3 regions of the Affinirhizobium helianthi genome follow, and region 2 is predicted to be linked to each of the others. Evidence: riboswitches for the same ligand, from Rfam matches in the RefSeq annotation. Region 2 holds a riboswitch; each other region holds the start of a gene.
The links. A riboswitch is a leader RNA that binds a small molecule or an ion and turns the genes downstream of it on or off. The one in region 2 is predicted to bind cobalamin.
Positions count from the first base shown of each region.

Region 1: it holds a riboswitch for cobalamin, as region 2 does, so the genes downstream of both, ACFSE1_RS05865 (energy-coupling factor ABC transporter permease) here and nrdH (glutaredoxin-like protein NrdH) in region 2, are expected to answer to the same signal.
Region 3: it holds a riboswitch for cobalamin, as region 2 does, so the genes downstream of both, ACFSE1_RS12340 (DUF1636 family protein) here and nrdH (glutaredoxin-like protein NrdH) in region 2, are expected to answer to the same signal.

Region 1 is NZ_JBHUEQ010000006.1:164,711-172,545, reverse strand. Features, by position in the region: gene ACFSE1_RS05885 (acetylxylan esterase) at 1-386, shown strand, start outside; gene ACFSE1_RS05880 (Lrp/AsnC family transcriptional regulator) at 417-893, opposite strand; gene ACFSE1_RS05875 (1-aminocyclopropane-1-carboxylate deaminase) at 1,043-2,062, shown strand; gene ACFSE1_RS05870 (diacylglycerol kinase) at 2,437-2,829, shown strand; cobalamin riboswitch at 2,918-3,129, shown strand; gene ACFSE1_RS05865 (energy-coupling factor ABC transporter permease) at 3,176-3,856, shown strand; gene ACFSE1_RS05860 (ArsR/SmtB family transcription factor) at 3,862-4,287, opposite strand; gene ACFSE1_RS05855 (peroxiredoxin) at 4,284-4,916, opposite strand; gene ACFSE1_RS05850 (MBL fold metallo-hydrolase) at 5,032-5,958, shown strand; gene ACFSE1_RS05845 (YeeE/YedE family protein) at 5,971-6,402, shown strand; gene ACFSE1_RS05840 (DUF6691 family protein) at 6,399-6,854, shown strand; gene ACFSE1_RS05835 (sulfite exporter TauE/SafE family protein) at 6,854-7,642, shown strand.
Region 2 is NZ_JBHUEQ010000035.1:82,515-90,349, forward strand. Features, by position in the region: gene arfA (arabinosylfuranosidase ArfA) at 1-1,159, opposite strand, end outside; gene ACFSE1_RS17980 (ArsR/SmtB family transcription factor) at 1,276-2,205, opposite strand; gene aspA (aspartate ammonia-lyase) at 2,502-3,929, opposite strand; cobalamin riboswitch at 4,601-4,815, shown strand; gene nrdH (glutaredoxin-like protein NrdH) at 5,063-5,284, shown strand; gene nrdI (class Ib ribonucleoside-diphosphate reductase assembly flavoprotein NrdI) at 5,295-5,693, shown strand; gene nrdE (class 1b ribonucleoside-diphosphate reductase subunit alpha) at 5,681-7,834, shown strand.
Region 3 is NZ_JBHUEQ010000023.1:27,148-34,982, forward strand. Features, by position in the region: gene ACFSE1_RS12320 (precorrin-8X methylmutase) at 1-374, opposite strand, end outside; gene cobG (precorrin-3B synthase) at 374-1,705, opposite strand; gene cobN (cobaltochelatase subunit CobN) at 1,702-5,064, opposite strand; gene cobW (cobalamin biosynthesis protein CobW) at 5,064-6,101, opposite strand; gene ACFSE1_RS12340 (DUF1636 family protein) at 6,114-6,527, opposite strand; cobalamin riboswitch at 6,628-6,845, opposite strand; gene cobO (cob(I)yrinic acid a,c-diamide adenosyltransferase) at 6,960-7,574, shown strand; gene ACFSE1_RS12350 (cobyric acid synthase) at 7,574-7,835, shown strand, end outside.

The DNA.
Region 1 (7,835 bases), on a different contig from region 2:
CGCTCGACCCAAGGGTCAAGGCCATCATGCCTGACGTGCCGTTCCTGTGCGATTTTCGTCGCTCCGTGGCGGTCGCCTCCCGTGGCCCCTATCTGGAAATCGTGCGCTTTCTCTCCCAGCACAGAGACAAGAGCCAACCGCTATTCGAGACGCTGCGCTATTTCGATTGTGTCAATTTCGCGCGGCAGTCGCGGGCAAATGCATTGTTCTCAGTCGCACTGATGGATGAGATTTGTCCGCCCTCCGGTGTTTATGGTGCCTACAATGCCTATGCAGGGCCGAAATCGATAGTTGAATACGAGTTCAACAATCATGAAGGCGGACAGAGCTTCCAAGAGCGCCGCCAGATGGCTTGGCTCAGCGATCTCTTTGCCGTGACTTCTTGATGCCCGACCCGCCTCCCTGAAGGCGGGCGTTCAGAACGGCAATCTTGCATTGTCCTTGACGTTCTTCATCACGAAGAACGTCCGTGTTTGTCGCACACCTGGCAGCGCGATGAGCTTGTTGCCGTGCAGCTTGTTGAAATCGGCCATATCGCGCACGCGGATCTTGAGCAGGTAATCGAAGTCGCCTGCAACAAGATTGCAGTCGAGCACCTCCTTCAGTTCAAGGACGGCTCCTTCGAATGCCGCGAAACTTTCCGGTGTCGAACGGTCCAGCACCACGCCCACCATGACAAGAGCGCCAAGCCCGACGGGCATGGGTGCAATTTCGGCCCGGACTCCGGTGATGAAGCCCTCATCAAACAGGCGTTGCGTTCGCCGGTGGCAAGTTGCCGGGCTGACATTCACGCGGGATGCGAGTTCGGCATTCGTCAGGCGCCCATCGGTCTGAAGCGTGCGCAGAATGCGAAGATCAATACGATCGAGAGATGGTTTGGAAGATTCTTCCATTTGGGCGGCCTATGATGAATCGATGACAACATTTTCTCATTATGTTTGAAGTCAGGTGCCATTTCATCTCCCGATTTTGAGAGCACCTTTCAAGACTATTCGGCTAGCTTTTGCGAGTGAATTCATCACGCACAACCTCGGAGGCCGTCATGTCCCTTCTCGCGAAATTCGAACGCTATCCGCTGACCTTTGGCCCAACTCCCATCGAACATCTGCCTCGGCTCAGCCAGGCTCTGGGCGATAAGGTGCAGATCTTCGCAAAACGGGATGATTGCAATTCCGGCCTTGCCATGGGTGGAAACAAGCTGCGCAAGCTTGAATACATTGTGCCTGATGCACTGGCCTCGGGGGCGGACACACTTGTTTCCATTGGGGGCGTTCAATCGAACCACACCCGCATGGTGGCTGCGACAGCGGCAAAGATCGGTATGAAATGCGTTGTTATTCAGGAAAAATGGGTACCACATTACGATGCTGTTTATGACCGCGTCGGCAATATTCTGATGACCCGGCTGATGGGGGCGGATTCGCGTCTTGTGGATGACGGGTTCGACATCGGTATTCGCAAAAGCTGGGAAGATGCCATCCAATCGGTCAAAGATGCTGGTGGCAAACCCTATCCCATCCCCGCTGGCGCATCCGTGCATAAATACGGGGCGCTCGGCTATATCGGCTTCGCCGAGGAGGTCGCGGAGCAGGAGAAGGCGCTCGGCTATACGTTTGACTACATTATCGTTTGCGTTGTCACTGGCTCTACCCAGGCAGGCATGATCGTTGGCTTTGCGGCGCAGAACCGGGCCGATCGTGTCATCGGTATCGATGCATCCGGAACGCCAGAGCAGACGAGGGCGCAGGTTCGTTCAATTGTCGATAAGACCTCCAAACTGGTAGAGCTTGGCCGCAAGGTGCGTGAGGATGAAATCGTCATCAACCCCGATTACGCCTATCCGGCCTATGGTGTTCCGTCGGACGAGACGAATGAGGCTATTCGTCTTGCGGCTCGCACCGAGGCAATGATCACCGACCCCGTCTATGAGGGGAAATCCATGCAGGGCATGATCGACCTGGTTCGCAGAGGCTTTTTCCCCGCCGGATCAAAGGTGCTCTATGCCCACCTTGGTGGTGCGCCAGCCATCAATGGCTACAGCTATTATTATCGGGAAGGTTGAGGCTGTGCGGCACACCCACCGTTGTACGTAAGGCAGAACCGTTGATCGAGCGATCTTGTGGCAATGGCACGCCGAGATGCGAGGAGAGATCGAAGGATCTGTCTCTAGCCTTGGCGAAGAAGTTGCCACAACCCGGTCCACGTAAAGGCAAGGCAGGCGGTTCAAATCTCGCCAGTTGCTCAACCCGCCTTTTTCGGGTTTGTTTCAGATCCTGCGCGCAGAACCATGCGTAAGAGAGGGCACTTTCCTTTGTGCGCTTGCTGGGTCAGGATGCGTACGCGAATACTGGTGAAGATTGTCTCGGCATCGTCAGTTGGAGCACCGCGCTACCCACCCCCTCACTCGAGATCCATTCGAGCTGTGAGTCGAAAAGAATGCACGGTCCTGATCTTCCACCGGAGAAAGTCGATGGCATCCGCCATCTCCTGGCGGCTCAACGCTATTCTTATGGGGGCTTCCGGCGGCTTTGGCGGGAGGCGGCCTTTCGCCATGAGCTTTTGGCATTTGCAGGCGCTCTCGCGCTGTTTCTTGCCATTGGCGCGGGGGCTCTGAAGATCGTGATCCTGACTTGCCTTTTCCTCTTCGTTCTGGCGCTGGAAGCCTTGAACACGGCGGTGGAGGAGCTGGTGGACCGGGTCTCGCCCGAATATTCCCTGACCGGGCGTCACGCGAAGGATTTGGGCTCTTTTGCCGTGTTCTGCGGTTTGCTGATCTGCGGGATATTCGTTCTCTACACGCTGGCCGAGCGCCTTGGCTGGGTAACATAGGCCGATGGGAGAACGGCCCTCTTTCCATGCACTGCGCGCTTTTGTTGTGACTCCACCAAAAGCCGAATTGCCTTTGCCTGTCTTTCCCGCTTAGCTTGGGGGCGATGGTTCCGCCGGGTATTCCCGTCGGATGAAAAGGGAATGTGGTGAGACTGATATACGGTCGATTCCACAACTGCCCCCGCAACTGTAAGCGGAAGTTCGGTTCTTAATGCCACTGGCCAAATTCTTCTTTGAGGCTGGGAAGGCGAGCTGAGCGCTGCCGCAAGTCAGGAGACCTGCCATCGTTCACGGGCTTCGGCTCACTTTCATCATCCAGCCGCGCGGTGGGCGCGGGGAGGTCAACATGCATATCGAACCCGGCGTCGTCGATGGCGCCAAAATCCTATTGAGCTATGCCACAGCCGCGGCTGCTTTCGGCCTTGCGGCAAAACTGGTCCATGTGAGCCTGCGGGAAGAAGGGGGCGTGCTGCCTTTTATCTGCCGGAGCGTGCTGACAACCGGCCTTGTGTTCAGTTTCTTCGAGATCCTTCCCCATCATCCGGTCGGCGTTTCCGAGGTGCATCTCATTCTTGGATCGACACTGTTTCTGATGTTTGGCGCAGGGGCGGCCTCTATCGGCCTTGCTGCAGGATTGCTGATTCAGGGCCTTTTCTTCGCACCTTTCGATTTGCCGCAATACGGCATGAATGTAACAACGCTTCTGGTCCCGCTGTGGGGCATCGCGCTTCTTGCGCGGCGGATCATTCCGGCCAAAACTGCCTATGTGGATGTGAAATACGCCCAGGCTTTTCTTCTCTCGGCCAGCTATCAGGGCGGCATCGTAGTCTGGGTCGCCTTCTGGGCACTTTATGGCCACGGCTTCACCGTGGAGAACTTCGCCGAGATCTCAAGCTTCGGCATAGCCTACATGAGCGTCGTGCTGATCGAACCTGTCATTGATCTGGCGGTATTGGCTGCGGCCAAGGCCTTCTCTCAGTGGACCCGCGGCGCGCTGTTTACACGCAGACTGCATCAGGCGGCCTGATCCGGTCAGGATGAGTTCTGCTCTGATGCATCGATAATGGCCCATTGCGCCATTTCACCGAGTGGGTGAGGTGCTGGGCTTGATGCCGCTTTTGCTTCTCCCTGCTTCGAATGGGAAGTGGGGGGAGGGCAGAATAGCTTCAGCAATGTCTGAAGCACGGCGTCTACCCGTTCATCCGCAATGGAGTAGAAAATCTGGCGCGACTCACGGCGGGTTCGCACAACGCCAGCCTGCCGCAATTCCGCTAACTGCTGGGAGAGGGCTGGCTGCTTGAATGCCAGTTCCTCCTGTATCTCGCCCACAGATCGCTCTTTCTGCGAAATGAAGCACAGCAGCATCAACCGGCTTTGTGTTGAAAAAAGTCGGAGAAACTCGGCAGCTTCGGCCGATTTCTCCAACATTTGCTCAAGTGGCAGAGATGGAGGCGTCATTTTTGTCGCTCCCGATAGTACCAGGTTTCGCCTGTCTTCAACGGGCCAGCCTGGTCAAAGCGTGTTGCAGCGGGCTCCATCAGCGCTTCGCCCGGCTTCCAGCCTTCCGGCGTTAAAGCCTGCTCTCGCTCAGCGGTCTGGAGCGCCTCGACAAGGCGCAGCAGCTCCGCGACGGATCGGCCCACATTCATGGGATACCAGACGATCGCGCGGATAACCCCGACCGGATCGATAACGAAACTGCCGCGCACCGTTCCGCTGCCTCCGGCATTGGCATCCAGCATGCCGTAGGCGCGTGCAATGACCATCGAGGAATCTTCGATCAGGGGGAATCCAATCTTGATGCCAAACTTTTCTTCAATGTCTTTCAGCCATGCGAGATGCGCATAAAGACTATCGACAGAGAGGCCAAGCAAGGCGCAATCCAACCGCGCGAATTCCTGCTCTGCCCTTGCAAATGCGAGGAATTCGCTGGTGCAAACGGACGTGAAGTCCGCCGGATGCGAAAACAGCAAAACCCATTTTCCGCGATAGGACGAGAGCGAAATCGGCCCTTGCGTGGAGCGGGCGGTGAAGGCTGGCGCTGGATCATGCAAGCAAAGCGCGGGCGCTGGTATTCCGTCAGCCACGGTATTCTCTCCCTTGAAGGTCGGCGTCTAAGGCATAGCCCGATTCCGTCGGGCGCACCACTATTGCATATTTACAGTAAGTATGTATATGTTGTTATGAACGGAGGGTGTCGATATGTCAGACCCAGCAGTTTCACATGCAGCAGAAATCATCGAGAGCGCCCTTGCTGGCGCGCAGCCCCGACCAATCGTGAAGTCATTCTTCGATCCGGCGACGTTTACGATCAGTCACGTCGTTCGCGATCCGGATTCGCAAGCCTGCGCCATTATTGACAGTGTCCTTGATTATGATCCGGCAGCAGGCAGAACGACGAATGAATCAGCGCGGGCGCTGATTGATTACGTGAAAAGCGAAAACCTGGAAGTGCAATGGCTGCTGGAGACCCATGCCCATGCCGACCATCTTTCGGCAGCGCCCCTTCTGCAGATGGAGCTCGGCGGGCAGTTGGCCATCGGCAGGGATATCATTCGGGTCCAGCAGGTATTTGGCAAGATTTTCAACGCCGGAACCGAGTTTGAGCGGGATGGCAGCCAGTTTGATCATCTTTTTCAAGACGGCGATCGTTTTGCCATCGGCTCGCTGCAGGCCACAGTCTTGCATGTACCCGGGCACACGCCAGCATGCCTGGCTTATGTAATCGGCGATGCGGTTTTCCCAGGCGATACATTGTTCATGCCGGATTACGGCACGGCGCGGTGCGATTTTCCGGGTGGCGATGCCCGTATGTTGTTTCGCTCCATCCAGCGTCTGATGCAGCTGCCGGGTGAGGCCAGGCTATTCCTTTGCCACGATTACAAGGCGCCGGGTCGTGACGACTATGCATGGGAGACCACAATCGCAGCACAGCGAGCCGGAAACATTCATGTTCATGACGGTGTGTCCGAAGATGAGTTCGTTGCCATGCGCAACGCGCGGGACGCCAAGCTCGATATGCCCAAGCTGATCCTGCCATCCGTCCAGGTCAACATGCGCGGCGGCAAGTTGCCTCCTGCTGAAGATAACGGTGTGCAATACCTGAAAATACCGATCAACGTGATCTGACGAGAACAGCTTATGTCAATGTCATCTTTCCTTTTGCCTTTTGCGGGTGGTCTGCTTATTGGCACATCGGCTGGACTTTATCTGCTGCTGAATGGGCGCATTGCCGGCATTTCTGGCCTTGTTGCCTCCGCGTCCTATCTGGGAAATGCCTCCAGCCGCAGTCTGGCCTGGAGCTTTCTGGGAGGAATCCTGGCTGGCGCCTTTGTCCTTTCGCTTCTTCTCGGCTGGCCTGAGGTGGTGGTTACATCCTCGCTTCCCATACTGATCGTCAGTGGGCTTATCGTCGGTTTCGGCACGCGCCTCGGATCGGGATGCACAAGTGGTCACGGCGTCTGCGGCCTCGCACGCCTGTCTCCCCGTTCTTTGGTTGCCACGGCGATCTTCATGCTGACGGCAATGCTGACGGTCTTCGTGGTTCAACATCTTCTTGGAGGCGTGGTATGAACACTCGACTCATGGCCGCGCTCCTGGCAGGCGCACTTTTCGGGGCAGGCCTTGTCCTGTCGGGGATGAGCAATCCGGCGGTCGTTCTTGCCTTTCTGGATATCACCGGCAACTGGAACCCAGCCTTGGCCTTCGTCATGGGGGGCGCTCTTATTCCCTCAGCAATTGCTTATCGCATCACGGCAAAGCGGCAGGCGCCGCTCTTTGACAAGCAGTTCCATGTTCCGGCAAGTCGCGTCATCGATGCCAAGCTGGCGGGCGGATCGGCCTTGTTTGGCTTGGGTTGGGGGCTTGTGGGGCTTTGTCCCGGTCCCGCCATTGCTGGCTTGATCTTTGGCCGCTGGGAAATCGCCATTTTCGTCGCTGCCATGCTTGCCGGGATGTTCGTCCATCATGTTCTGTTCGAACGTCGTGGATCTGCCGCTCAGGCCCGCGTCAGGGCGTCATCATGATGCATCTGGAGCCGTTGCAATATCTGCTGGGAGCCTTTTCGGGTGGACTTGTCGGCTTCACGCTGGGCATGTTCGGCGGCGGTGGCTCCATATTGGCCGTGCCGTTGATGGTGTATTTCGTCGGCGTACCGAACGCGCACATTGCCATCGGCACGAGCGCCTTCGCTGTCTCTGCAAGTGCGCTGACCAATCTTGTGGGTCATGCGCGCGCGGGGCACGTTAAATGGCGCTGCGCTGGCATATACAGCGTTGCCGGCATCATCGGGGCCTATTTCGGATCGTCTTTCGGCAAGATGGTGGATGGGCAGAAGCTCTTGATGCTGTTTGCTTTGCTCATGCTGCTCGTCGCCAGCCTCATGTTTCGCAAGCGCGGAATGGAAGGTAATCCCGGTGCGCAATGCTCGCGTGAGAATGTCAGCAAGGTCGTGGGGTTCGGTGGCGTGACCGGCCTGTTTTCCGGCTTTTTCGGTATTGGTGGCGGCTTCCTTATCGTGCCCGGTCTGGTCGCTTCCACGGGAATGCCGATCCTGTTCGCCATCGGCTCCTCACTCGTCGCCGTCACGGCCTTCGGCCTTACGACCACTGTGAACTATGCATTTTCGGGGTTCGTGGATTGGCCTCTGGGCCTTCTCTTCGTTGCGGGTGGTGCGTTCGGCGGCTTCGTCGGGTCTTTGAGTGCAAAGCATCTCTCCGCACGTAAGGGCGTACTAAATACGCTTTTCGCCGCCCTCGTTTTTGTCGTGGCAATTTACATGCTCTACCGTGGTTCTCTAAACCTGTTCACATAACAGAGAGGGATTTAAACCATCGCGATTAAATCATGGTGCGTCTCGCCTTTGAGGTGAGGCTGCTCTGGGAATTTCTTGAATTGCTTATGCTGCACTGCATCGACGGCTTGAAATGAGGTGAAAAGTGTCACTATCATTCGTCTGCGGGCTGTGCTCGCACAAAAAATCCCCAGAGAAGGAACGACGAAATGAC
Region 2 (7,835 bases):
CATCACCACGGCCATAGAGCGAGGCGAACTGGTAAGGATAGTAGATCGTCTGGCGCCAGGCCGGACCGTTCTTTTCCGCCCGAATAGGTGCAATGACATTGACCAATTGCGCAATGCAGGCAATGCGGACACGATCCGAGCGACGGATAAACTCATTCAGCAGACCGGCAACGAAAAGTGCATCCTCGAAATTATAGGTCTCTTCCAGAAGTGCGGGAGCTTCCGGCCAATCCCAACTCTTGATGCGCTCGCCATCTTCCTCGCGTATGTGATACCAGACATTCCATTCATCGAAGCAGATACCGACGTCATTCTTGGCGCGTTTCTTGGCCTTGACGTAGTCGATGACACCGCCAATGGTCTGGATGTAGCGCCCGGTCTCCTCGATCTTGCCGAAATAGTTCAGCGTATCGCGGCTGTTGTTGCCGAAATATTTGTGCAGGGAGATGTGATCGACATTCTCGTAGCACTCTTCCAGAACCTCACGTTCCCATTCGGGATAGGTTGGCATGCGATCGTTCGAACTGCCGCAGACAATCGCCTCGATGCTCGGGTCAAAACCCTTGAAGGCTTTCGCGGTCTCATTGGCAAGCCTGCCATATTCGACCGCCGTCTTGTGGCCGATCTGCCATGGACCGTCCATCTCGTTGCCAAGGCACCACATCTTCACCCCATGCGGCTCGATAGCGCCGTGGCTGCGGCGCAGATCGCTGAGGGCCGTGCCGCCGGGGAAATTGACATATTCAAGGAAGTTGCGTGCATCATCCAGCCCGCGGGAGCCCAGATTGACCGCCAGCATCATCTCGATGCCAGCCATGTTTGCCCATTCGGCGAACTCGTTGATGCCAATCTGGTTCGTTTCCTTCGAGCGCCAGGCCAGATCCAGGCGGATCGGTCTTTGATCGCGCGGGCCGATCCCGTCTTCCCAACGATAGGCGGAAACGAAATTTCCACCCGGATAGCGGATCGCCGGTATCTTGAGATCCTGAACAAACTTCAGAACATCTTTGCGAAAGCCGTTGTCGTCGGCCTGGGGATGGCCGGGTTCATAGATGCCGCCATAGATCGCGCGACCCATATGCTCGATAAAAGCAGAATAAAGACGATCATCAATGCGCCCAATCCGGAAGTCCCGGTGGACGGAAACACGCGCTTTCATAGAATTCCTCCCTTACAATCTGTATCATACAATTCGATATGAACCAGATATTATGATATTGTTATAGGAGGAATATCGTATGTCAACGGTGAAAATCATACTTTTGGATCAGGGCGTCAGCCTGACGTTCTCAGGCGAAGGAGGATCTCCTGATCGTAATTCCCAAAGCCACGTCCGAAGATATTGAGCCCGCCCGGATGGCGCGCATCCTGCTTGACTTCGATGCGCAAACGGATCGACCTGTGCGAAGACAGATCCAGATCTTTCAACGAAACGCCTGAAATCCTTGTACCATCGACGTAACTGCCATCATGTGTGATGCGCCAGGTCTTCAACATACCGTACTGGGAACCAGACAATTTCCACCAATCCGGCGTGTAGAGCCCCCTTTTGTCGCCAAAATCTCCCGGCGATGTCCAGTCTCCGAGTTCAATGCCATTGACCGATAGTGTAATATCCGACGGCCAGTTGCTATGAGTACCGGGAACCTCGGAACTGACTTCCATCGAAAATTCCATTTCTTCGATGTTTCGCCCTTGTATTTTCGCGTTATTGGGAAATTGATACTCTACATAACCCGAGGTGAACCACAGAAGGGCGGCCTTCATCCTGTCTGGATCCATGAAAGTATCGGGCACATCCAGGAGCCCGATAATGCCTTCCGGCGAACAGATCCCACAAGGTGCTGTCACTGAGCTTTGGGTATAGAGCCCAAGGGGCATAGAGACAGCAATCAGATTGGCATCTGCCGCCTGCTCCGCCTTGTGGAAGGAAATAATCAGTTCGTCATAGGTGGCAAAGCATATTTTCTGGCTGCCCTTGCGGGCTTTGCGCGTCTCCGTCCGTACAAGCCCAGCCTCTTCCAATATTGTAATACTTGAGGAAATCGATGATTGCGGCTGCTGAAGACGGTCTGCGATTTCGTTTACGTTGAGACCGTCAGCCTCATGCAGGATCTTCAGGATCTGAACACGCACAGGCGAAGCGGCAGCCTTCAAGACATCGAAGTCCTTCTCGGCATCAATCAACAGGAAGTTAGGCGTCATATGGTCGTCTCAGCACCATTGATGTATATCGGAAAATCAGATTTAAACCACCTGATGACATCTGTCGATTGGATTACTGCGGCCTGAGCGGTCAAGCGCAAAGGATCAACCTTTTGCCATGGATGCAATGTTTGGGTGATAGGTATGTGCGGCCAGGGAAACAGGAACCAAAACATGTCCGCAAGACCGATGGCTGATGCACTGCGGCCCGCTGGCGATCTTGCCACGAAGCCCATTTTTGCAGTCACTTGCCGGGCAAAACCTCTCCCGCCCGGCAAGGACCGGAGATCAGCGCCTCATGCGGTTTCCGCCAAAATGAGCGGCTGCGGCTTTGTCAGGGTTTCCGGACGCAGAACGGCATCCAAGCGATCCTTTGACATCAAACCCTTTTCCAGCACCAGTTCGTAGACTCCGCGTCCACTTCGGTGCGCCTCAAGAGCAATCTCCGTCGCATTGCGATAGCCGATGTAAGGGTTGAGCGCTGTGACGATACCGATGGAGTGCTCCACCATATCGCGGAGCCTTTCCTTGTTCGCCGTAATACCACGCACGCAGTTTTTCTCCAGCGTGCCACATGCTGCGGTGAGATGCGCAATGGATCTGGACAGGCTGTAGAAGATAATCGGCTCAAAGGCATTCAACTGCAACTGCCCGGCCTCAGCCGCCATGGTGATGGTTACGTCATTGCCAATCACTTCGAATGCAACCTGATTGACCACTTCCGGGATCACCGGGTTAACCTTTCCCGGCATGATGGAGGAACCGGCCTGACGAGCAGGAAGATTGATTTCATTGAACCCGGCGCGCGGCCCGGACGACAAGAGGCGCAGATCGTTGCAGGTTTTTGACAGCTTGACCGCAACCCGCTTCAGAACACCGGAGAGCTGAACAAAGGCACCGCAATCCTGCGTCGCCTCCACCAGATCGGGCGAGGTCAAGAGGTCAAAGCCAACGACTTCGGAGAGGCGATCCCTGACACGTGCAGCATAATCTGGATGCGCGGTAATGCCGGTACCAATTGCGGTGGCGCCGAGGTTGATCTCCCGGATCAGCTGCGCTGCCTCGGACAGGCGCGCCTCGTCTTCCGCAAGCATCAGAGCATAGGTTCCAAATTCCTGCCCCAACGTCATGGGCACGGCATCCTGCAACTGGGTGCGCCCCATCTTCAGAATTTCGGAGAATTCACCAGCCTTTTCGGCAAAGGCCAGACGCAGATCTCCCATGGAACGCAGAAGGCGATGAATACCGGCCCAGGCTGCCAGCTTCAGCGCCGTTGGATAGACATCGTTGGTGGACTGACTGAGATTGACATGCTCATTCGGGTGAAGATGCGTGTATTCACCGCGGCGGTGGCCAAGAATCTCTAGCGCGCGATTTGCAATGACTTCATTGGCGTTCATATTGGTGGAGGTTCCGGCGCCGCCCTGGATGAGATCGACGACGAATTGATCATGCAGCGCGCCGTCTCGAATCTCGCGGCACGCCGCAATGATTGCGTTGCCCTGAGTTGGCCCAAGCAGTCCGAGATCCATATTGGCCTGGGCTGCGGCTTCCTTGATGGCCGCAAGCGCGATGATCAGATCAGGTGCATCGCAAAGACGTTGCCCGGAGATCTGGAAGTTTTCAACGGCGCGCAAGGTATGAACACCGTAATAGGCTTCCATCGGCACATCGCGATCCCCAAGGAGATCGTGTTCCGAACGAAATGCCGCGACTTCTTCCATGTTATTCCTCCAGAGAAAATTCTTCAATGGAATGCTTCGGATCAAAGGGCTCGAGGCAAGGCGGCAAAGGATGAACTGAGCGCAAAGTAAAGCTGGCGCATTGTAGATAACCTCCTCCTCAATGACCTGCCGCAAGCTTCCGCCTGCAACAATCCTCTTCCCTATCCCGGCGTAACTGTGCTGGCTCGGTCGGTCAATTGACAGTTTTTAGGTAGTGCGGCGTCCATACTTGTTGCAGTTCAGGCCGGAAGCCGGGCGCAAAACTCTGACAGCTGTCAGGCCGGGAGAGGTGAGGGAACCCTGACAGCTGTCAGGATTTATCAATTCCTGTTTCGCAAGATACGCGCCATCGTCAGTCAGCAGCGCGAAACGTCATCACCAAATGCGGTAGCTGTGCGATACTCAACACCAAGCGCGGAGAGAGTGCAGGCGGGATCATCATCCCGCGCCGCAGTGGCACGAGGAACACGCAATCGTCCATGCCCACCCAAATAACGTCAGCGGCCAGGTGAGGGGCCTACACGGAATGACCGCGCTGACCATCGTAGGCAACCTGGATCGAGACCAAAACTGTTCCTTCTGAGTGACAGCCCGATCGCCCATCGCAAAGTTATCCCCGGTGAATTCAAGACAGACACACAACAGATATTGACGCAGATTTAACCTTGTCTACAATATGTAGCGTTCGAGGTTCTCATGGATTCGACTGGAATCGATGAGCTAAGACGGGAATTCGGTAGCGAACATGATGTTCGCGAAGCCGAGGCTGCCCCCGCAACTGTGAACGGCGAGTGCTTGCTCTATCATGCCACTGGGTGAAACCGGGAAGGCGGAGCAGGTGCAGCGACCCGTGAGCCAGGAGACCTGCCTCGATCGATACGTCCGCCGGCGGGGTGCCAGGCAGGGTGCGGTTTAATGCGTCCGGATGAACCCCGGTCCTGAGCCGTCCTGCTCACCCGCCATATGTCTGCTTCGGGGTGAAGGCCATGAATACACCATTACAGATTATTGCTGATCCTTAGTCGTTACGACTGAGGTTGCTCGCTTCACTTTCTTCACGTCGCTTCTCTGCGCGTTGGGCCCAGGTCGGTCCGACAGCGTTTCCTTGCGCCCATTTTCTTTAGAGGTATCCCATGTCGATCACTGTCTACTCCAAGCCAGCCTGCGTTCAATGCACAGCAACCACCCGCGCCCTGGACCGCCAGGGTATCGACTATACGATCATTGATGTTTCCGAGAACGGGGCAGCATTGGCCTTGGTGCAGGAACTCGGCTACCGTCAGGTGCCTGTCGTCATCGCTGGCGATCAACACTGGGCTGGCTTCCGGCCGGATATGATCAGCGCGCTTGCCTGAAAGTTCGGTGATGGGCGCTCTCGTCTACTTCTCCAGTCGTTCGGAAAACACCCGCCGCTTCGTGGACAAGCTTGCTACGCACGCTCTGCGTCTGCCGCTGGATGCAGCCGCCACTCCGCCGCTGGTGAATGATCCCTATGTCCTCGTCAGCCCAACCTATGGCGGGGGAGGGGACAAGGGCGCTGTGCCGAAGCCCGTCATCCACTTCCTCAACAATGCCCATAACCGAAGCCTCATCCGCGGCGTCATCGCGGCAGGCAATACCAATTTCGGCGTGGCCTATGGGCGCGCCGGAAAGATCATCGCCGACAAATGCGGCGTCCCGCTTCTCTACCGGTTCGAGCTTCTCGGTACCGAAGAGGACGTCATCGCCGTGAGACAGGGACTGGAACGATTTTGGACACGCTGACCACCACGAAAACGAGCGCCTCAACCGAGGACACGCTTGATTATCACGCGCTGAACGCCATGCTGAACCTCTATGACGACGAGGGAAAGATCCAGTTCGACAAGGATCGCATGGCAGCAAGGCAATATTTCCTCAGCCACGTCAATCAGAACACCGTCTTCTTTCACAACCTTAGAGAGAAAATAGACTACCTTGTAACGGAAGGGTATTACGAGCGTGAGGTGCTCGATCAGTATTCGTTCAACTTCGTGCGCGACCTCTTCGACGTAGCCTACGCAAAGAAATTTCGGTTCCCGACCTTCCTCGGCGCGTTCAAATACTACACCAGCTACACACTGAAAACTTTTGACGGGAAACGCTATCTGGAGCGCTACGAAGACCGGGTCTGCATGGTGGCGCTCACACTTGCACGCGGCAATGAGCAGCTTGCGCGTGAACTCGTGGAGGAAATCATTTCCGGTCGCTTTCAACCGGCGACGCCCACCTTCCTCAATGCGGGTAAGAAGAGCCGCGGCGAGCTTGTATCCTGCTTCCTGCTTCGCGTCGAAGACAACATGGAAAGCATCGGCCGAGCGATCAACTCGGCGCTGCAGCTCTCCAAGCGGGGAGGGGGCGTTGCCCTGTCTCTGACGAACCTGCGCGAAATGGGCGCTCCCATCAAGCAAATCGAGAACCAGTCCTCAGGCGTAGTCCCAGTGATGAAGATGCTGGAAGATGCCTTCTCCTATGCCAACCAACTTGGCGCGAGACAGGGTGCCGGTGCGGTCTATCTTCATGCCCATCACCCGGACATCATGCGGTTCCTCGATACCAAGCGGGAAAACGCGGACGAAAAGATCCGCATAAAAACGCTGTCCCTCGGCGTCGTCATTCCAGACATCGCGTTCGAACTGGCGAAACACAACGAGGATATGTATCTGTTCTCGCCGCACGACGTAGAGCGGGTCTATGGGGTACCATTCACCGAGATTTCGGTGACGGAGAAATACCGCGAGATGGTGGAGGATGCCCGCATCCGCAAAAAGAAGATCAAGGCCCGCGACTTCTTTCAGGTCATCGCCGAGATTCAGTTCGAAAGCGGCTATCCCTACATCATGTTCGAAGACACGGTGAACCGGGAAAACCCGATCGCCGGTCGTATCTCCATGAGCAATCTGTGCTCGGAGATCTTACAGGTCAGCGAGGCGAGCCGCCTCAATGAAGATCTGTCATACGGGGAGGCCGGCAAGGATATCTCCTGCAATCTGGGCTCACTGAATATTGCCTCTGCCATGGACTCACCGGACTTCGGCAAGACGGTCGAGACCGCAATACGGGCGCTGACTGCGGTTTCTGAAATGAGCAACATTGCTTCAGTCCCGTCAATCGCAAAGGGCAACGACGATAGCCACGCTATCGGGCTCGGGCAGATGAACCTTCATGGATATCTCGCCCGCGAGCGTATCTTCTATGGCTCGGAGGAGGGGATCGATTTCACCAATATCTACTTCTATACCGTCACCTATCACGCATTGAAGGCGTCCAACAGGCTGGCCGTGGAGAAGGGGAGACGCTTCAAAGGCTTCGAAACCTCGAAATATGCCTCCGGGGAATATTTTAACAAATACACCGAGCGCACATGGAAGCCCGTGACGCAAAAGGTTGCCGCGCTTTTCGAAAAAGCTGGCATTCATATTCCGACACGGCAAGACTGGCTGGAGCTGAAGGATGCTGTCATGTCCGGAGGCCTCTATAACCAGAATCTGCAAGCCGTCCCGCCAACCGGGTCAATTTCCTATATCAACCACTCAACCTCTTCGATCCACCCGATTGTCTCGAAGATCGAGATCCGCAAGGAAGGCAAAATAGGCCGCGTCTATTACCCAGCAGCCTATTTGACGAACGACAATGTCGAATATTTTCAGGACGCCTATGAGATCGGCCCGGAAAAGATTATCGACACCTATGCGGCCGCCACCCAGCATGTCGACCAGGGACTGTCACTGACACTGTTCTTCCGCGACACTGCCACCACCCGAGACATCAACCGGGCGCAGATCTATGCCTGGAAAAAGGGTATCAAGACCATTTACTACATCCGCCTTCGCCAGATGGCGCTGACCGGCACGCAAGTGCAGGGCTGCGTTTCCTGCGCGCTGTGAC
Region 3 (7,835 bases), on a different contig from region 2:
CGCCAGAGTTCAAGAGCAGCCGCCGAGCGCGTATTGCCCACCTGTTTTGCAAGCTCTGCCGTCTGAGGATCGCGCAGAGTGCAGATCACTTCGTTGCCAGCGGGCAGGCGGGCGCGGGTAATGCCATGGGCCACCATTTGCGCATCGCAGAAAATCGGCTTTCCGGCCTGAAGGGCTGTGCGGGCTGCCTCCACAAAACCGGCAGAGAACTGGAAGTGAGCTGCGGCCTCCACCAGCCCGCAGGCGTGAATCATGCGAATGGCCACATCCGCTTCGTCTTCGGAGAAGGCAGAAAGATCCGCTTCCGCGCGGATGATCGCAAAGGATTTGCGGTAAATCGCATCGCCGTCGCGGATATAATCGTAGTCCGTCATCAATGTCCTTCGTCCAGCGCAGCCGCGATCTTTTCAGGGCCGAGGCGCGTCAGACAATCGTGGTTCGTTTCGCCGGATCTCCGTTCCGCGCCAATGAGGGCGGACAGGGCGACGATTGCGGCCTTCTCCGTATGAGGGGCAAGCTGTTTCAGTGCGGTATCGGTGGTTTTTCCGCAGAATACAAGTCGGCTGCCTGTTTCAGTGCCAACGAATGTAAGCATGGATGCCGTTGGATGGGCGCAACCCTTGGCGCAGCCGGAGAGATGAAGCCTCAGCGTTCCGTCGAACAGCTCTGGTGTCTGGGAGGCAGCAAAGCGCCCCAACTCATGGGTGGCAAGATGCGCGGAACGGCAGGCAGGGCGGCCCGCGCAGGCATCTATGGCGGAGAGAGGATCATTCGCTTCGGTTGTAAAACCAATCTGTTGTGCCTCCCTGAGTAGGGACATGCAGGCGGCAGGCTGGCCGACGAGCAGAAGCGCATGGTTTGGTGACGGCTTGAGGCGTTCGATACCGAAAGCCTGTGCGTGCTGGCACAGTTCCAGCATGAGTTCGGCCTTCATCTGGCCGAATGGCAGGCCCAGGCAAACAATGCCTTTGTCGTGCGGGAGAGAGAGCGGATTGGATTGATCGCTCCAGCAGGGACGTGCTTCTGCCACGTCTGGCAGAACGAACCGTAGGATCTGATCGGGAAGATTGTGGCGCGTCAGCGAGCGCCCGCGTGCTTTTGGCCCCTGCTCGGCCAGATGGTCGAGCAGCAGACAGACGAGATGGCATATATCGGCATCTGCCACCGAACCGAGAAGAAGGCCGTTCTGTGCTGTGCCGCCAAGCATGACCGTCCAGCGAAGTCCTTCCGCCTCGGGTTGCGCCGTCAGGCGAATATCGGCCAGCAGATGATCGAACCGCACCACCCCGCCCACATCCAGAACCACGGACAGTTTCGGTGCCAGACGGCCACGCAAACCGCGGGCATGATCGATGATGGCGAGGCCGAGTGGTCGCGGATCGCAGGCTGCATCCGGCTCCATTCCGGCCAGCGGCGTCCATTCCACCGCCAATCCCTCGCGCAGAGGCAGGTTCAGGCTGCGAATACCGGCTTCCAGAGCGGAGGTGCTGGCCGCGGTCAGGCCGCGCACCTGCAAATTGCCGCGTTGGGATATGTCGATCACGCCATTGCCGTGCAGTTGGGCCAGATGACAGATCTGACCCAGCGAAGTCGGCGAAATCCAGTCCATCAGGGCGATGCGCGAGAGCAGCCCGTCTCCTGTCTGCATCGGTGCATCCAGGGCCGGGCAGGCACCGCGAGCCATATCCAGCAGGGCGGCCGTCATGAGCGTGCCTTTCGGCTGGCGAAGGTGTGGAGCATTTCCAGATCCCGGTCCGCCGAATTGCGTCTGGGATGCCACAGGCCCCGCCGTCGCGCCGACATCAGCCTGTCCGCAATGGAGCGGGCGGCTTCGGGGTTTTGCTCGAGCACGAAATCGCGAACGCGCTCATCGGCAATATAGGCGTCGTAAACCGCCTCAATCAGGCTCTGCGGCACAAGCTCCGTCGTTTCTGCAAAGCCAACAAGCCGGTCCACCGTTTCCGCAAATTCCGAGGCTCCGCGTGGGCCGTGGCGCATCTGCCCCTCGATAAAGCGCGGATTGACGGCTCGCGCCCGCACCACGCGCGTCACGGCTTCCGCAAGCGACCGGGCACGTGGTTTTTCCGGGTTGGTGGTATCGAGGGAAATCAGGTCTGCCTTGCCGCCAAGGGCTGCAACCGCCGCCGAAAAGCCGCCGATGAAGGCCACATCGCCCGATCCGTCCAGCAGGTCGCGGCCCGGGTCGTCCCCCGTATGCACCAGAAGATCGGCCTCTCGTATCAGGGTCTCGAAGATGTTTCCTGCGTCGAACGCCTCGCCATCCGCACCGCCAAAGGCGTGGCGGGACATGGAAAGATAGGCCCGGCCCAGTTCGTCTCGCGTCTGCCAGTTTCCATCAGACAATTTTTCTTCAATCCCGGAGCCATAGGTGCCAGGAGCGGATCCAAAAATGCGGGCCGGAATGCTGCCGTCGTTTTGCGTGCGTTCCGCCAGGGGATTGTCGCCCGGCGCTTCATGCACACGGCTTGCGATGGAACGCGTTGCCATGTCGAGCAGAGCGATCAAGGTGGGGAACATGTCCCGGAAGAGGCCGGAAATCCGGAAGGTGACATCGACGCGAGGTCGGCCCAGCTGCGCCGGCGAAAGAACCTCGATGCCGGTGACGCGCCCGGTCGCGGGATCCTGAACCGGGCGTGCGCCCATCAATGCCAAGCCTTGGGCCACCTCTTCACCGCCACTGCGAAGCGTTGCACTGCCCCAAAGATCGATGACGAGGCGCTTCGGCCAGTCGCCGTGATCCTGAAGATAGCGCCGCAGCACTTCGTCTGCCGCTCTCTGGCCCAGTTCGAAGGCCGTAGGGGTGGGCATGGTGCGTGGATCGGATGTGTAGAGATTGCGTCCTGTCGGCAAAACATCCAGACGCCCCCTCGAGGGGGAACCGGAAGGGCCAGGCGGAATATGGTGTCCATCCAGCGCTGCCAGGAAAGCGCGCCTTTCGGCCTTTGCGCTCTCCAGCCGTGTCTCGTCCAGCTCATCCGGCTCGCAACGCCCGAACACATGCTGGCCATCCTTGATGGCAAAATCCTTCAGGTCGCAGAGAAAGGCATCGATACGCGCGAGAGCGGTATCGGGGTCGTCGTTGCGGCTGATTCCAGCTTCCTGTGTCAGGCCGATTTCGTCGGCGGTTTCGACGATCAGCTTGGCCAGCCTGTCGCGCCTGCGTCGATCCAGCCCATCGGCCTGGGCATATTCGTCCACCAGCTGCTCAAGCTTCTGCTGATGGGAGGAAAGTCCAGCGCCGACAAGCTTTGGCGGTATGTGCCCGATGGTCAGTGCCGCGATCCGCCGCTTGGCAACCGCCGCCTCGCCGGGGTTGGAAACAATGAAGGGATAGATGACGGGGAGATTGCTGGTCACGATTTCCGGAAAACAGTCAGCCGAGAGAGCGACATTCTTTCCGGGCAGCCATTCCAGCGTGCCATGCGCACCGACATGAATGATCGCCTGGGTTTTGATATCGTGCTGCATCCAGAAGCCGAACGCGAGAAGCGCATGGGCTGGAGGACGCGCGGGATCATGATAATCGGTGCGCCGATCCGCCTCACGTCCGCGGTCCGGTGCCAGCGCCACGGTGACAGAGCCGAAGCGGGCAGCGCGGAAACGAAAACCTTTCGTCGAACATCCTTCGTCGGCTAATGGATCGCCCCAGCATCGGATGACGGCTTCTCTCGCGGCGGCGGGTAGTTGGCTAAAGGCAGCCTGATACTGCTCGATTGCTAACTGTTCGGATCCTCGCAGAACCCGGTCCAACAGTTCAGCCGCTGACGATGGGATGTCTCTGACATTATACCCGTTCTCGCCCAGGTCGATCAGCATCTGACGGGCACTTTCCGGCACGTCCAGCCCCACGGCATAGCCGGTGCGACCATCCGCGCCGGGATAATCCGGCAGAATAATCGTGATCTGGCGCTCTGCAGGTGGCGTGGCATAAAGGGCAAGATGTTTTTCGATCCGGGCAGCGACCGCATCCACGCGATCTGGCTCTGGTCGATTGGAAAAGCCGGCAAAGCCATAATCTGCAGCAGCTTCACGCTCTGCCTTGAACGAAATGATGCCGGAAAGGAGACGGCCATCCAGTTCCGGCAGAACCACGTGCATGGCGAGATCAGACGGCCCAAGTCCACGTTGGTTTTCTTGCCACGCTTTTCGCTTGGTCGTGGCAATCACCGCCTGGAAAACCGGAACGGCGAGGTGATCGAAAAGCGTCTGACCATCAAGATCGGCTTGGCTGGCAAAGGCGGTCGCCGTGATCACGGCGGCAGGGTTGAGCGCCTGAAGCTCGCGCTGGAGTGTGGCCAGAAGCTCGCGCTCCTTCAATCCAGGAACGAAAACGGGCAGAACGGCTATACCGCGCTGTTCAAGGCTTTGCGTCAGCGCATCGATGGGTTCAACATCGTCCGCCAGCAGCATGGAGCGATAGAAAATCAGCGGAACGAGGCGGCGACCGGGTTGTCCGATCAGCGCTGTCTCGCGCGTCACCACGCCCTGTCCGGGCCGATAAAAGCCCCAGCGGGGAATGTTTGCCGCTTGCTCCGCCGACTGTTCTTCCCGTCTGGCTTTCGCAACAAGCCGGCTAACGAGTTTTGTCAGATTGCCGGGCCCACCTTCGCGGAAATAGGAGAGGAAGAGGGCAATGTCAGCGGCATCCACGGTGGAAGCCTCTGCCAGCCGGTCGTCGTTTTCGCTGCATTCTCCCGGCAGCAGGATCAGACAGATGTTTCGTTCTTTTGCTTTCCGCGCCAGTTCGTCCACGCCGTAGCGCCAGCGGTCATAGCCGCCGAGAATGCGCACAAGCAGCACTCTGGCGTGGCTCGCGACTTTATCGATCCAGAGATCGATGGACATGGGGTGTCGAAGATCGCTCAGTTGAGCAAGGCGAAGGCTCAAGTCGCCTTTTGAGGGATTACGGTCCCAAGCCGAGGCAATGCCGTTCAGGTCGCTATCGGAAAAGGATAGCACCACCACATCCCCCGGCGTCTGGTTCAGATCGACCGGCTCTATGAGATCGTCCAGGGACGAGGATGTGGCGGCGAGAATATGCATCAGGCGGCCAGGAGCTTTCCGATTTTTTCCGCGTCGATGCCCTTTTCACCAATGATCACCAGACGCGAACGTCGCGCCTCGCTGGCGTTCCAGGGGCGGTCGAAATAATGGTTCACGCGGGGACCGACCGCCTGCACCAGAAGGCGCATGGGCTTGCCCGCCACCTCTACATAGCCCTTGATCCGCAGCACTTTTTCGGCTTCCGTGACCTTCGCAATGCGGTTGCTCAGTTCGTCCGGGCTTGCAATGGCCGGAATATCCAGAACAAAACTGTCAAAATCGTCGTGCTCGTGGTCCAGCTCGTCGTCGTGATGTGTCTTGCGGTTCTCGATATCGTCTTCGACCGCCAGGCCAAGACCGATGAAGATTGCCGGGTCGATTTCGCCATTCTGCGCGTTCACAATCCTCACCGCGCGCGGAAGATGCGCTTCCACATGCTGATGCGCCTTGGCGAGGTCTTCGGCGGAAAGCAGGTCGGATTTGGTCAGGATGACAAGATCGGCGCAGGCAATCTGGTCTTCGAAAACTTCCTCCACCGGATCGTCATGGTCGAGAGACTGATCCTCGGCGCGCTGGGCAGCCAGAGCTTCCAGATCGTCTGCGACGCGGCCTTCAGCCAGCGCCAGGCCGTCCACCACGGCCACCACGCCATCCACCGTCACGCGGCTTTTCACGCCCGGCCATTGGAACGCCTGCACCAGCGGCTTCGGCAGTGCCAGGCCCGAGGTTTCGATCAGGATGTGATCGACCTTGGGCTCCATGGCGAGGATCTTGTCGATGGCGGGTACGAAATCATCCGCCACCGTGCAGCAGATGCAGCCATTGGCCAGTTCGATGATATTGTCTTCCGGGCAGTTCTCGATGCCGCAGCTTTTCAGGATTTCGCCATCGATGCCGACATCGCCGAACTCGTTGACAATCACCGCAAGCCTCTTGCCCTTGATGTTTTCCAACGCATGGCGCAGCAGCGTCGTTTTTCCGGCTCCGAGGAAACCGGTCACAACGGTGCAGGGAATGCGGGAGAGGGTATTGGTCATGAAATCGGTCCTTCAAATCTTCGGAAATTGAGTGGGAATGGGTGGGATGCGGGCGATCATGCCGCGCTTCAGGCAATCCGGTCGGCCCTTCCACGGCATCAGTCCATCGGCAGAACTGGCGAGAAGACGCGCACCTTCGATGAGGTCGGGGCTGGCATCCAGGCCAAGCTCGCCAAAAACATAGGACCAGCCATCCACGCGCTGGATGCAGGCGCTCAAGGCGCGTTTGCAATTGGCAAGACAGGCAACAGGCACCACGGCGATACCGGCCTGTGCCAGTGATGCCGTCTGATCTGCGAGACGCGCGCCGTCGCGCGGTCCATCGCTTGCTTCCGTCCCGCTGCGGCAGGTTTCGCAGACATGGATAATCACTCGCGGTTGAGCGGCAACAGGTTCGTCAGACTGACATTGCGACTGGAAATCCAAGACGCACCCCTTTTTCCAAAAATAGCCGTGGGGTGCAGGCGCGCGCAGCCAGAGGCCTGCGTGCCATTGATACTATCCCTGCCGGAGCACCCCGCCCGGTTGGACCATTCGTCAGACGGCAGGTCTCCTGGCTCGCGGTTCATACCCGGCGCTACCTTCCCGAATTGTCTTCAGTGGCATGATGCGCAGGGTTTCCCGCAGAATGTGCGGGGGCCGCTTACAGTTGCGGGGGCAGCCGTGGTTTAGGCGAGGCGCCGCACCACGTTCCCTCTTAGCTCCCCCCGTTGCCGGGGAAAGACCGTCATCTTCACTATGCGGTTGAATGACGACATGTCAATGCCGCTAGGTGCGGCAGTTTCGGTGGGCCATTGTCGTGAGGCCGCGTTTGGCTATAGTCCCGCGCTCTGACAATGCGGATGCGAGGCAAGGCCGATGAAGGAAATCGATGAGAGCGAAGCCGAGCGGCATCGGCGCAAAATGGCCAATCGCAAGGCGGTTCAGGATGCGGAAGTGGCATCGAAAACCATCGAGAAGGGTCTTCTGATCGTCAATACGGGTCCCGGAAAGGGCAAGTCCACGGCGGCTTTCGGTCTGGGCCTGCGGATGCTTGGCCATGGCCGCAAGATTGCCATCGTGCAGTTCATCAAGGGTGCCTGGGATACGGGCGAGCGGGTGGCGCTGGACGCTTTCGGTGATCGCGTGATCTGGCATACGATGGGTGAGGGCTTCACCTGGGATACGCAGGATCTGAAACGCGATGTTGCCGCCGCTGAACGCGCCTGGGAAAAGGCGTTGGAGATGATGGCGCTTCCGGATGTGGGCCTTGTTATTCTGGACGAGCTGAACATCGCACTTCGCTATGAATATCTCGATCTGGAAAAGGTCGTGCTGGACCTTACTGCCCGCCGCCCGGATCTGCATGTCATCGTCACGGGGCGTAACGCCAAGCCTGCGTTGATTGAGGTGGCGGACATGGTCACCGAGATGACGCTGGTGAAGCACCACTTCAAGGCAGGGGTAAAGGCGCAGGCCGGGATCGAGTTTTGATGGCTGGAGGACAAGCCAAAGCCCTGATGTTTCAGGGAACCGGTTCCGATGTCGGCAAGTCGCTGATCGTGGCCGGGCTGGCGCGTGCCTTCCTGAACCGGGGTTTGCGCATCCTGCCCTTCAAGCCGCAGAACATGTCGAACAATGCGGCTGTCACGGTAGATGGCGGCGAAATCGGGCGTGCGCAGGCGTTGCAGGCGCGTGCCGCTCGCGTGCCACTTTCGGTTCACATGAACCCGGTGCTCTTGAAGCCGCAAAGCG